2 regions of the Bacillus altaicus genome follow, and region 1 is predicted to be linked to the other one. Evidence: a T-box and tRNA genes for the amino acid it is inferred to sense, from the RefSeq annotation. Region 1 holds a T-box; the other holds one or more tRNA genes.
What was found. The T-box of region 1 lies ahead of alaS (alanine--tRNA ligase). A T-box ahead of a tRNA ligase gene usually reads a tRNA of that ligase, here a tRNA-Ala.
Positions count from the first base shown of each region.

Region 2: it has a tRNA-Ala gene. The T-box ahead of alaS (alanine--tRNA ligase) is inferred to sense a tRNA for this amino acid. The anticodon was not compared.

Region 1 covers NZ_CM143394.1:1,342,449-1,348,481, reverse strand. Annotated here, with positions in the region: gene ruvX (Holliday junction resolvase RuvX) at 1-139, opposite strand, end outside; gene ACE38F_RS07035 (IreB family regulatory phosphoprotein) at 143-409, opposite strand; gene alaS (alanine--tRNA ligase) at 488-3,130, opposite strand; T-box leader at 3,172-3,390, opposite strand; gene ACE38F_RS07025 (AI-2E family transporter) at 3,503-4,570, opposite strand; gene ACE38F_RS07020 (hypothetical protein) at 4,747-4,959, shown strand; gene ACE38F_RS07015 (YrzQ family protein) at 4,996-5,124, opposite strand; gene ACE38F_RS07010 (hypothetical protein) at 5,143-5,331, opposite strand; gene recD2 (SF1B family DNA helicase RecD2) at 5,459-6,033, opposite strand, start outside.
Region 2 covers NZ_CM143394.1:142,150-148,182, reverse strand. Annotated here, with positions in the region: rRNA gene ACE38F_RS00760 (23S ribosomal RNA) at 1-2,110, shown strand, start outside; rRNA gene rrf (5S ribosomal RNA) at 2,202-2,317, shown strand; tRNA gene ACE38F_RS00750 (tRNA-Asn) at 2,327-2,401, shown strand; tRNA gene ACE38F_RS00745 (tRNA-Thr) at 2,406-2,478, shown strand; tRNA gene ACE38F_RS00740 (tRNA-Glu) at 2,501-2,572, shown strand; tRNA gene ACE38F_RS00735 (tRNA-Val) at 2,581-2,656, shown strand; tRNA gene ACE38F_RS00730 (tRNA-Tyr) at 2,673-2,756, shown strand; tRNA gene ACE38F_RS00725 (tRNA-Gln) at 2,822-2,896, shown strand; tRNA gene ACE38F_RS00720 (tRNA-Lys) at 2,902-2,977, shown strand; tRNA gene ACE38F_RS00715 (tRNA-Gly) at 2,983-3,054, shown strand; tRNA gene ACE38F_RS00710 (tRNA-Ala) at 3,065-3,137, shown strand; gene ACE38F_RS00705 (glycerate kinase) at 3,264-4,409, shown strand; gene rocF (arginase) at 4,619-5,512, shown strand; gene cdaA (diadenylate cyclase CdaA) at 5,761-6,033, shown strand, end outside.

The DNA of each region.
Region 1 (6,033 bases):
CAGAAATACGGTCAAAACCAAAGTTGCCTCGTTCTTCGTTAATCCTGATTGTTTCCAGTCCTTGTGCTGTCCAGCCCATCTCATCGCTCATTGCAACACCGACTGTTTTAGTACCAACATCTAAACCTAATATCCGCATAAACTACTCCTCACGATGATGTTTCAAGTAAGACTTCACAAGCTCTTCAATTAACTCATCACGTTCAAGCTTGCGAATGATGCTTCGTGCATCTTTATGGCGAGGTATGTATGCTGGATCTCCACTTAATAAATAACCGACGATTTGGTTAATCGGATTATAACCTTTTTCTTGAAGTGCATTATACACAGTTAAAAGTACATCATTTACATGGACACTCTGCTTTTCATCTTGAATGCTAAACTTCATTGTTTTATCAAAACCGTCCATTTCAAGCACCTCACTTGTAAGTAGTAAGTATAGGGAGAAGAACTTCTCCTCTCCCTACCATTGTACACTACTATCTCTTTATTTTGAAACAGATTTAACGTACTCTTGTACAAATGCTAAAGCTTCCTCAACTTGCGCTGGGTTTTTACCACCTGCTTGAGCCATGTCAGGACGGCCACCACCACCGCCTCCACAACGAGAAGCTACTTCTTTCACAAGTTTACCTGCATGGTAACCTTGACTAATTAAATCTTTCGTTACGCCAGCTAAAATATTTACTTTATCGTCATTTACAGACACTAATACAACAACTGCAGACTCTAATTTATTTTTAAGGTCATCCATCATTGTACGTAAATTGTTCATATCTGCAACATTTACTTTCGCCGCTAATACGTTCACACCATCAACTGTCATTACTGAATCAGTTAAGTTTCCAGCTTCGATATTGCTTAATTTCGCAGCAAGAGATTCGTTTTCTTTTTGAAGTTGTTTTACTTCAGCAAATAAACCATCAACTCTTGTTAAAATATCTTTCGGATTTGTTTTCATTTTTCCTGCTGCTTCTTTTAATAAACCTACTTGATCGTTCATTAATTCGTATGCAGATTTACCAGTTACCGCCTCAATACGACGTGTTCCTGCACCGATACCAGATTCAGCAACGATTTTGAAAATACCGATAGAAGCTGTGTTATCAACGTGACAACCACCGCAAAGCTCTAAGCTGTAATCGCCTACTTGTACAACGCGTACAACATCACCGTATTTTTCACCGAATAATGCCATTGCGCCCATTTCTTTCGCTTCTTCGATTGCTTTTTGAGAAATCGCAACATCAATACTTTGCCAAATTTTTTCGTTTACGATACGCTCAATTTTTTCTAATTCGTCAGCTTGCACTTGACCGAAGTGAGAGAAGTCAAAACGTAAACGTTCAGATGTTACAAGAGAACCCGCTTGGTTAACATGCGTTCCAAGTACATCTTTTAATGCTTGGTGCAGTAAGTGAGTTGCTGTATGGTTTTTCACAACGCTACTACGGTTTTTCGTATCGATAAGAGCTTTTACAGCCGCTTCTTTCGTTAATGTACCTTCTTCAACAACAACTTTGTGTAAGTTTTGACCATTTGGTGCTTTTTGTACGTCTTTTACAAGAACTTTCACGCCGTCAGCAAGAAGATAACCACGGTCTGCAATTTGCCCACCGCTCTCAGCGTAGAACGGCGTTACATCAAGCATTAATTGTCCTTCTTCACCTGCTTGTAGGCTATCTGTGTACTCACCATTTTTTACAAGTGCAACAACGTTACTTTCTGTTGCAACTGTACCGTAACCAACGAATTCGCTCGCTACTTTAACTTCACCAAGTACACCGCCTTGAACTTGCATAGAATCAACGTCTTGACGAGCAGCACGTGCACGCTCACGTTGTTTCTCCATTTCATTCTCAAAGCCTGCTTGATCAACTGTCATACCAGCTTCTTCTGCATATTCTTCTGTTAATTCAATCGGGAAACCGTACGTGTCGTATAGACGGAAAGCATCTACGCCAGAAATAACAGTTATTTTTTCTTCCTTCGCTTTTGCAATTACGTCAGCTAAAATTGATTCACCATCATGAAGTGTTTCATGGAAACGCTCTTCTTCATTCTTCACAACTTTTGCGATGAAATCTTTCTTTTCAAGTACTTCTGGATAGAAGTCTTTCATTACTTCTCCAACAACCGGTACTAATTCAAACATGAATGGACGGTTGATATTTAATTTTTTCGAGTAACGAACAGCGCGGCGTAATAAACGACGTAATACATAACCACGGCCTTCGTTAGAAGGAAGTGCTCCATCACCAACCGCAAATGTTACTGTACGAATATGGTCAGCAATTACTTTAAATGCCATATCTTTTTCTAAGTCACCATTACGATACTTCTCGCCAGAAATTGATTCTGTCGCCCCAATCATCGGCATGAATAGGTCTGTATCAAAATTCGTAGGTACATCTTGAACGATAGATGTCATACGCTCTAGACCCATCCCTGTATCGATGTTTTTCTTAGGAAGCGGCGTATATGAACCGTCTGGATTATGATTAAATTGAGAGAATACAAGGTTCCATACTTCTAAGTAACGCTCGTTTTCTCCGCCCGGATATAATTCTGGGTCACTAAAGTCATTACCGTAAGCTTCACCGCGGTCATAGAAAATCTCTGTATTCGGTCCACTTGGTCCTTCACCGATATCCCAGAAGTTTTCTTCTAAACGGATGATGCGTTCTTTTGGAACACCCATTTTCTCATTCCAAATTGTGAATGCTTCTTCATCTTCCGGATGAATTGTAACAGATAGTAATTCTTTATCGAATCCGATCCACTTGTCGCTCGTTAGAAATTCCCAAGCCCAAGTAATTGCTTCTTCTTTGAAGTAATCACCGATTGAGAAGTTCCCTAACATTTCAAAGAATGTATGGTGACGAGCCGTTTTCCCAACGTTTTCAATATCGTTTGTACGAATTGATTTTTGTGCATTTGTAATACGTGGGTTTTGCGGGATTACACGTCCGTCAAAATATTTCTTTAATGTCGCTACACCACTATTAATCCATAGAAGAGATGGATCCTCATGCGGAACTAGTGATGCACTTGGTTCTACTGCATGTCCTTTTTCTTGGAAAAAGTCTAAAAACATTTGACGAATTTGTGCGCCTGTTAGTTGTTTCATTGTATTTTCCTCCTTAAATATAAAAAACTCCCGCCCCTAATAAAAGGGACGAGAGTTAACTCGCGATACCACCCTAATTATGAATTGATTATTATAACAATCAATTCATCACCTCATGGTGCCGTAACGTGGCAAGACGGCAGTGATTAGCTGCTCTCAGGATTAGCTTTCTGTTACCCTTCATTTAAAGCTTCTTTCAGCCATTGGAAGCTTCTCTCTATAAATGGACTGTAACATACTTGTTCCGTCATTGATTTAATGTATTATATGACTAAATATAATAGAATTCTCTTAAGTTTGTCAATGTAGATAATAATAATTATATTGTACTACACACATTTTCGTTAGCTACATAAACATCTACTTTTCATTTTAAATATCTTCTCTTTTCCAAAGAGGCCTCACATGAACGATCACTGTCCGAATGACCGCTAAAATAGGAACCGATATTAGTAATCCTACAATCCCCGCAACTTCTCCCCCTACTAGTAACGCAAACATAATGATCACAGGATGCATACGAAGCGACTTACCAACGATGTAAGGCGATAAAATGTTACTTTCCAAAAATTGCAAAATAGCAATCGTAATCCCCGCCTTAATGAGTAAACTCGTTGATACCGTTGCCGCAATCATCAACGTCGGAATCGCCCCTAAAATAGGACCAAAGTACGGGATTATATCCGTTACCCCAATAATAATACCGAGTAATAACGGATATTTCATACCGATAAACCAAAAAGAAAGAACAGATACTCCCCCTAATACTAAGCAAACAAATAACTGTCCTCGAATATAACTTCCGAGTGACTTATCAATTTCTTTCGCAAGCATTTGACCCGTACTACGCCACTTACTCGGAACTAGTTTCCAAAAAACATGATAAAACTCACCGTAATCTTTTAATATGTAAAATACAATGAACGGAATTAAGAAAATAATGAGCAATGAATCCAGTACACCACGTGCTGTACTCATAACTTTATTTAAAAGCGTTTGTATCTTCATTTCTACACCAACGAAAATTTGCTTTACCTTTTCATGAATAAATGATGGGAAATTCGCTGTTTGTTCTGTAACTCCATCCATCCAAGAATCGTACATTTTTGTAAACTGTGGAAATTGTTCATTAATTTCTTGTAACTGTTTAATAACAACTGGCGTTCCTTTATAAATCCCATAGCCAATTCCGCCAAAGAAAAGAATATAAATGAGCAAAATAGCAAGTGTGCGTGGCATTCCTTCCTTATGGATTTTTTCAATTAAAGGGTGTAATAAATAAGCAATAAAACAAGCAATAAGAAACGGTGTGATCGCCACTTTAAATACAAAAATAATCGGTGCCCATAGTGGCTTGATTTTTAAAAAGACGAGCAAACAAAGAAAAACGAGTAACAATAATCCTAAACGATATATCCAAATGATTTTAAGATTCTTCACACGAAAAACCTCCTCCACCTTTATTTTGAAAATAAATAGGTTAGGTTATGTGCAAAAGTTTTAAAATCTTTTTATACAGACCATACTGTTTTTTAAAGACGTACATATATTTAACATAATAAGGACAACCACCCCTGAAAATACAAAATGTCAAAATATAATCAGGAGGGCTCATAATGATCTTATTTATGCTTGCATTATCCGCACTTTTTATGCTTCTTGAATGGATTTGTATCGGGTTTGGTATTTGGAAAGGCTTCTTTATTCGTTCCTCGCGAAAAGAAAGAGCGAAGCACTTATGGCATTATGGAATGCTTGGCGTTGGATGTTACGGTTTATCTTATCTCTTCTCTGAAATCGGACTTTTATATTTGCATACAAGCGCATAAAAAAACTCCCTTATCATGAAGGGAGTTTTTTACGCCTTATAAATAAGACTTAATCATCTTACGTGCTTTTTTTACATTGCGTTTTGAGAATACATCTTGTTTGCGAGCATATTGATATGCTGCAGCTCCAACACCTAATGCGATTAATGAATTGCGTAGATTCAAAGTAAATCCCCCTTTTCGTTATCCGATCGTTCTTTCATTATCATCAAATAAATCATCAAGAGAGCTTAATGAACCATCTTCCTCTACTTGATGTGTATGGATTTTCCCCTTTGAAACCGATAATTCGATATAACAATTCCAGCAATAAAATTGGTTGACACCTATTTTTCCGATGTCTTTCCCCTTGCAATTTGGACAACTGAACATATGGCTTTCATCTCCTTACAGTCTCCCAGATTCTATTCGCCATTATGTCCAAACTGCATTCATTTATACATTGCTAGAGCCTTTCAACGTTATACGTTTGAAAGTTTCACTATATAATTTCACCTTGTTACATGAAATCATACGGTGAAATGTTTTCCACATCCATTTCTTCACCATTAACCGTCACCATTTGCACTTCGCCTTGTGATTCTTGCAATCGGCCAGCTAAAGTCGTTTGACGCATTGCATCATCAAGGCGATTCACACCGGATTGAAAAGCTGCTTCCTCCCCGCAAATAATAAGGAATTTCTTACTTCTTGTAATACCCGTGTAAATTAAATTACGACGTAACATACGGTTGTAGCTTTTTACAATCGGCATAATAACAATCGGAAATTCACTACCTTGTGATTTATGAATCGAGCAGCAATATGCATGTGTAATTTGATTTAAATCTGGCTTTGTATACGTTACTTCAATCCCATCAAATGAAACAATAATCATATCTTGTTGCTCAACGTTTTCTTTCGCATAAAACACCGAAACGATTTCTCCGATATCACCATTAAATACTTGGCTTTCCGGCTGATTGACGAGTTGCAGTACTTTATCTCCTCTGCGGTATACAACATCACCGTATGCAATTTCTTTACTTTTTTCCCTTTTCGGATTAAACACTTCTTGGAGAGCTTCATTTAACA
Region 2 (6,033 bases), 1.2 Mb from region 1:
TGTGGGTAGCGGAGAAATTCCAATCGAACCTGGAGATAGCTGGTTCTCCCCGAAATAGCTTTAGGGCTAGCCTTAAGTGTAAGAGTCTTGGAGGTAGAGCACTGATTGAACTAGGGGTCCTCATCGGATTACCGAATTCAGTCAAACTCCGAATGCCAATGACTTATCCTTAGGAGTCAGACTGCGAGTGATAAGACCGTAGTCAAGAGGGAAACAGCCCAGATCGCCAGCTAAGGTCCCAAAGTGTGTATTAAGTGGAAAAGGATGTGGAGTTGCTTAGACAACTAGGATGTTGGCTCAGAAGCAGCCACCATTTAAAGAGTGCGTAATAGCTCACTAGTCGAGTGACTCTGCGCCGAAAATGTACCGGGGCTAAATACACCACCGAAGCTGCGAATTGATACCAATGGTATCAGTGGTAGGGGAGCGTTCTAAGTGCAGTGAAGTCAGACCGGAAGGACTGGTGGAGCGCTTAGAAGTGAGAATGCCGGTATGAGTAGCGAAAGACGGGTGAGAATCCCGTCCACCGAATGCCTAAGGTTTCCTGAGGAAGGCTCGTCCGCTCAGGGTTAGTCAGGACCTAAGCCGAGGCCGACAGGCGTAGGCGATGGACAACAGGTTGATATTCCTGTACCACCTCTTTATCGTTTGAGCAATGGAGGGACGCAGAAGGATAGAAGAAGCGTGCGATTGGTTGTGCACGTCCAAGCAGTTAGGCTGATAAGTAGGCAAATCCGCTTATCGTGAAGGCTGAGCTGTGATGGGGAAGCTCCTTATGGAGCGAAGTCTTTGATTCCCCGCTGCCAAGAAAAGCTTCTAGCGAGATAAAAGGTGCCTGTACCGCAAACCGACACAGGTAGGCGAGGAGAGAATCCTAAGGTGTGCGAGAGAACTCTGGTTAAGGAACTCGGCAAAATGACCCCGTAACTTCGGGAGAAGGGGTGCTTTCTTAACGGAAAGCCGCAGTGAATAGGCCCAAGCGACTGTTTAGCAAAAACACAGGTCTCTGCGAAGCCGTAAGGCGAAGTATAGGGGCTGACACCTGCCCGGTGCTGGAAGGTTAAGGAGAGGGGTTAGCGTAAGCGAAGCTCTGAACTGAAGCCCCAGTAAACGGCGGCCGTAACTATAACGGTCCTAAGGTAGCGAAATTCCTTGTCGGGTAAGTTCCGACCCGCACGAAAGGTGTAACGATTTGGGCACTGTCTCAACCAGAGACTCGGTGAAATTATAGTACCTGTGAAGATGCAGGTTACCCGCGACAGGACGGAAAGACCCCGTGGAGCTTTACTGTAGCCTGATATTGAATTTTGGTACAGTTTGTACAGGATAGGCGGGAGCCATTGAAACCGGAGCGCTAGCTTCGGTGGAGGCGCTGGTGGGATACCGCCCTGACTGTATTGAAATTCTAACCTACGGGTCTTATCGACCCGGGAGACAGTGTCAGGTGGGCAGTTTGACTGGGGCGGTCGCCTCCTAAAGTGTAACGGAGGCGCCCAAAGGTTCCCTCAGAATGGTTGGAAATCATTCGTAGAGTGCAAAGGCATAAGGGAGCTTGACTGCGAGACCTACAAGTCGAGCAGGGACGAAAGTCGGGCTTAGTCGATCCGGTGGTTCCGCATGGAAGGGCCATCGCTCAACGGATAAAAGCTACCCCGGGGATAACAGGCTTATCTCCCCCAAGAGTCCACATCGACGGGGAGGTTTGGCACCTCGATGTCGGCTCATCGCATCCTGGGGCTGTAGTCGGTCCCAAGGGTTGGGCTGTTCGCCCATTAAAGCGGTACGCGAGCTGGGTTCAGAACGTCGTGAGACAGTTCGGTCCCTATCCGTCGTGGGCGCAGGAAATTTGAGAGGAGCTGTCCTTAGTACGAGAGGACCGGGATGGACGCACCGCTGGTGTACCAGTTGTTCTGCCAAGGGCATAGCTGGGTAGCTATGTGCGGAAGGGATAAGTGCTGAAAGCATCTAAGCATGAAGCCCCCCTCAAGATGAGATTTCCCATAGCGTAAGCTAGTAAGATCCCTGAAAGATGATCAGGTTGATAGGTTCGAGGTGGAAGCATGGTGACATGTGGAGCTGACGAATACTAATAGATCGAGGACTTAACCATATAATATGAAGCAAATGTTATCTAGTTTTGAAGGAATATATATTTAAAATTCCTTTGGACATTCTGAAAAGAATGTGTATAATGATAAAAGTCTGGTAATGATGGCAGAGAGGTCACACCCGTTCCCATACCGAACACGGAAGTTAAGCTCTCTAGCGCCGATGGTAGTTGGGACCTTGTCCCTGTGAGAGTAGGACGTTGCCAGGCTTATATTATTCCGCAGTAGCTCAGCGGTAGAGCTATCGGCTGTTAACCGATCGGTCGTAGGTTCGATTCCTACCTGCGGAGCCATTATGCTTCCATAGCTCAGCTGGTAGAGTACTTCCATGGTAAGGAAGAGGTCACCGGTTCAAGCCCGGTTGGAAGCTTGGGAAAAGTTTTTATTCTTTTGGCCCGTTGGTCAAGTGGTTAAGACACCGCCCTTTCACGGCGGTAACACGGGTTCGAATCCCGTACGGGTCATCACTTTTGGAGGATTAGCTCAGCTGGGAGAGCACCTGCCTTACAAGCAGGGGGTCGGCGGTTCGATCCCGTCATCCTCCACCATATATTTTTAAATGTCGGAGGGGTAGCGAAGTGGCTAAACGCGGCGGACTGTAAATCCGCTCCTTTGGGTTCGGCAGTTCGAATCTGCCCCCCTCCACCATTTTCTTTAAAATAACCTGAAAGGGTTTATTTTTTTGAAAAGATAACCATACTAGTAAATATTAATGGGCTATAGCCAAGCGGTAAGGCAACGGACTTTGACTCCGTCATGCGCTGGTTCGAATCCAGCTAGCCCAGCCATTTACGAGCCATTAGCTCAGTTGGTAGAGCATCTGACTTTTAATCAGAGGGTCGAAGGTTCGAATCCTTCATGGCTCACCATTTTCGCGGAAGTAGTTCAGTGGTAGAATACAACCTTGCCAAGGTTGGGGTCGCGGGTTCGAATCCCGTCTTCCGCTTAATTACTAAGGGGCCTTAGCTCAGCTGGGAGAGCGCCTGCCTTGCACGCAGGAGGTCAGCGGTTCGATCCCGCTAGGCTCCATATAAATAGGGAAAGCTTACATCAAATGATGTAAGCTTTTTTTGTGTTTAAATTCCACTCCAAAAGGCAACTTTTCCGTATATCGTTTAAAATGAAACAAAGGGATTGAATAAGAGGGAGGTAACTATGAAAGTTGTCATTGCATCGGATTCATATAAAGAAAGCCTGAAAGCTATAGAGGTATGTGAAGCTATTGAAAGAGGCTTTGCAGCAATTTTTCCTAAAGCAGAGTATGTTAAAGTACCAATTGGAGATGGAGGCGAAGGAACGGTTGAATCTCTTGTTGGCGCTACAATGGGGAGAATTATATCACTTAATGTGACAGGTCCGCTTGGAGAGAGCGTGCAAGCATTTTATGGTATGTCTAAGGATAAGAAGACAGCATTTATTGAAATGGCAGCAGCATCAGGATTACAACACGTTCCAACTGAAAAGAGAAACCCACTTATTACAACTACAAAAGGGACAGGTGAACTTATATTACATGCATTAGATCAAGGAGTTAAACACATTATTTTAGGGCTTGGAGGAAGTGCTACAAATGATGGTGGGGCTGGTATGCTATCTGCCTTAGGCGCAAGATTTATAAATAAGAAAGGTGAGGTAATAGAACCCTCTGGAGGGACATTACATTGGATAACCACTGTTGACCTTTCTAGGATTGATTCACGCCTGGAAGATATAAAGTTAGAAGCAGCATGTGATGTAGATAACCCTTTAGTTGGACTGAGCGGGGCGTCTTTTGTATTTGCGAGACAAAAAGGTGCGAATGTAGAGATGATGAAAGAGCTAGATGAGAATTTAAAACATTATGCTAATATACTTAAACAACATGTGTCTTTTGATGTATCTGAAATACCGGGTGCGGGGGCAGCTGGAGGAATGGGAGCTGCTGTCGTTGCAGTGCTAAAGGGACGGCTAAGAAAAGGGATTGAAATTGTATTAGATTATACAAATTTTGATAAGTGTATAGAGGGTGCTGATCTTATTATAACTGGTGAGGGAAGAATAGATGAACAAACAGCTTATGGAAAAGCCCCTGTTGGTGTCGCGAAGCGGGCGAAATGTCGTCATATTCCTGTAATTGCTATTGGTGGATCTGTATCTCCGAACTATACAATTGTTTATGAAAAGGGAATTGATGCAGTATTTAGTATTACAGCTAGTCCAATGACATTAGAAGAAGCATATAAAAGGGCAGAAGAGAATATCGAAATGACAGCAAAAAATATTGCAGCAGTGTGGAAACTAGCATCAGAAAAACGCTTCTAAATGTAGAAGCATTTTTAATTATTATCTAATAATAGTGATAGTAGTTATTTCATTAAGTTAACTTTATACATAGAATAGTTTAAAAATCGGGAATCCAACGTAAATATAAGTGAATAAAATGTATATCCATGCAGAAAAATGTCGAGTTGAGTCAGACTATATAAAAGATTTAAAATATTTAGTGAAGGCATAAAAGGGGGATACTATCTATGAAAAAAGAAATCTCAGTTATTGGAGTTCCAATGGATTTAGGACAGATGCGTCGCGGGGTTGATATGGGACCAAGCGCGATCCGTTATGCAGGGGTAGTTGAAAGAATTGAACAAATTGGATATGACGTAAAAGATATGGGAGATATATGTATAGAGAGAGAAAAAGAAGTAGATGAAAATACAAAGTTACGAAACCTTACTCAAGTTGCAACTGTATGTAATGAACTAGCGACTAAGGTTGATCATATTATAGAAGAAGGTCGTTTTCCACTTGTATTAGGCGGTGATCATAGTATTGCTATCGGTACGCTAGCTGGTGTGGCGAAACATTATAAAAATTTAGGTGTTATTTGGTATGATGCACACGGTGATTTAAATACAGAAGAAACATCACCATCTGGAAATATTCACGGTATGTCACTTGCTGCAAGTTTAGGTTATGGACATTCTTCACTTGTAGATTTATACGGGGCATACCCGAAAGTAAAAAAAGAGAACGTTGTAATTATAGGTGCACGTGCATTAGATGAAGGGGAAAAAGACTTTATTCGTAATGAAGGCATTAAAGTATTTTCAATGCATGAAATTGATCGTATGGGTATGACGGCTGTTATGGAAGAAACAATTGCTTACTTATCTCATACTGACGGTGTTCATTTATCATTAGATTTAGATGGTCTTGATCCTCATGATGCACCAGGAGTTGGGACGCCTGTAATTGGTGGTTTATCGTATCGTGAAAGCCACCTAGCGATGGAAATGTTAGCAGAAGCTGATATTGTTACATCTGCTGAATTTGTTGAAGTAAATACGATTTTAGATGAGAGAAATAGAACAGCAACAACAGCGGTTGCTTTAATGGGTTCTTTATTCGGTGAAAAACTAAAATAAATGTAAGAAAAGCAACTGAGAAGTTGCTTTTTTTATTTGAAAATAGGCGTATAATAATGACTTATATTATACTGTAGGATAAGAAAGTTTGACATCTTACCAATTTAAGCTAAAGGGGGGCGTTTGTAATTGTCGTTTGGTTCATGTATGGTATAATTAACTAGTTGTTGGAAATACATACAGATAGAGCATAAAATAATATTTCAATATATGGATAGAATTGCTCGTAAGTAGGAGGAAGGGTTAGCATGCCTTTTGAAGATACGACCATTTTGAAATATCTTAGTACGGCATTAGATATTGCTGTTGTATGGTTTATTATATATAAGCTAATTCTTATAATTCGGGGCACGAAGGCTGTGCAACTTTTAAAAGGTATTACAGTTATTATTGTCGTCCGGATGATTAGTATTTTACTTGAATTGCATACGCTATATTGGCTAACGGAACAAGTATTAACGTGGGGATTTTTAGCCGTTATTATTATCTTCCAGCCAGAATTGAGAAGAGCACTTGAGCAG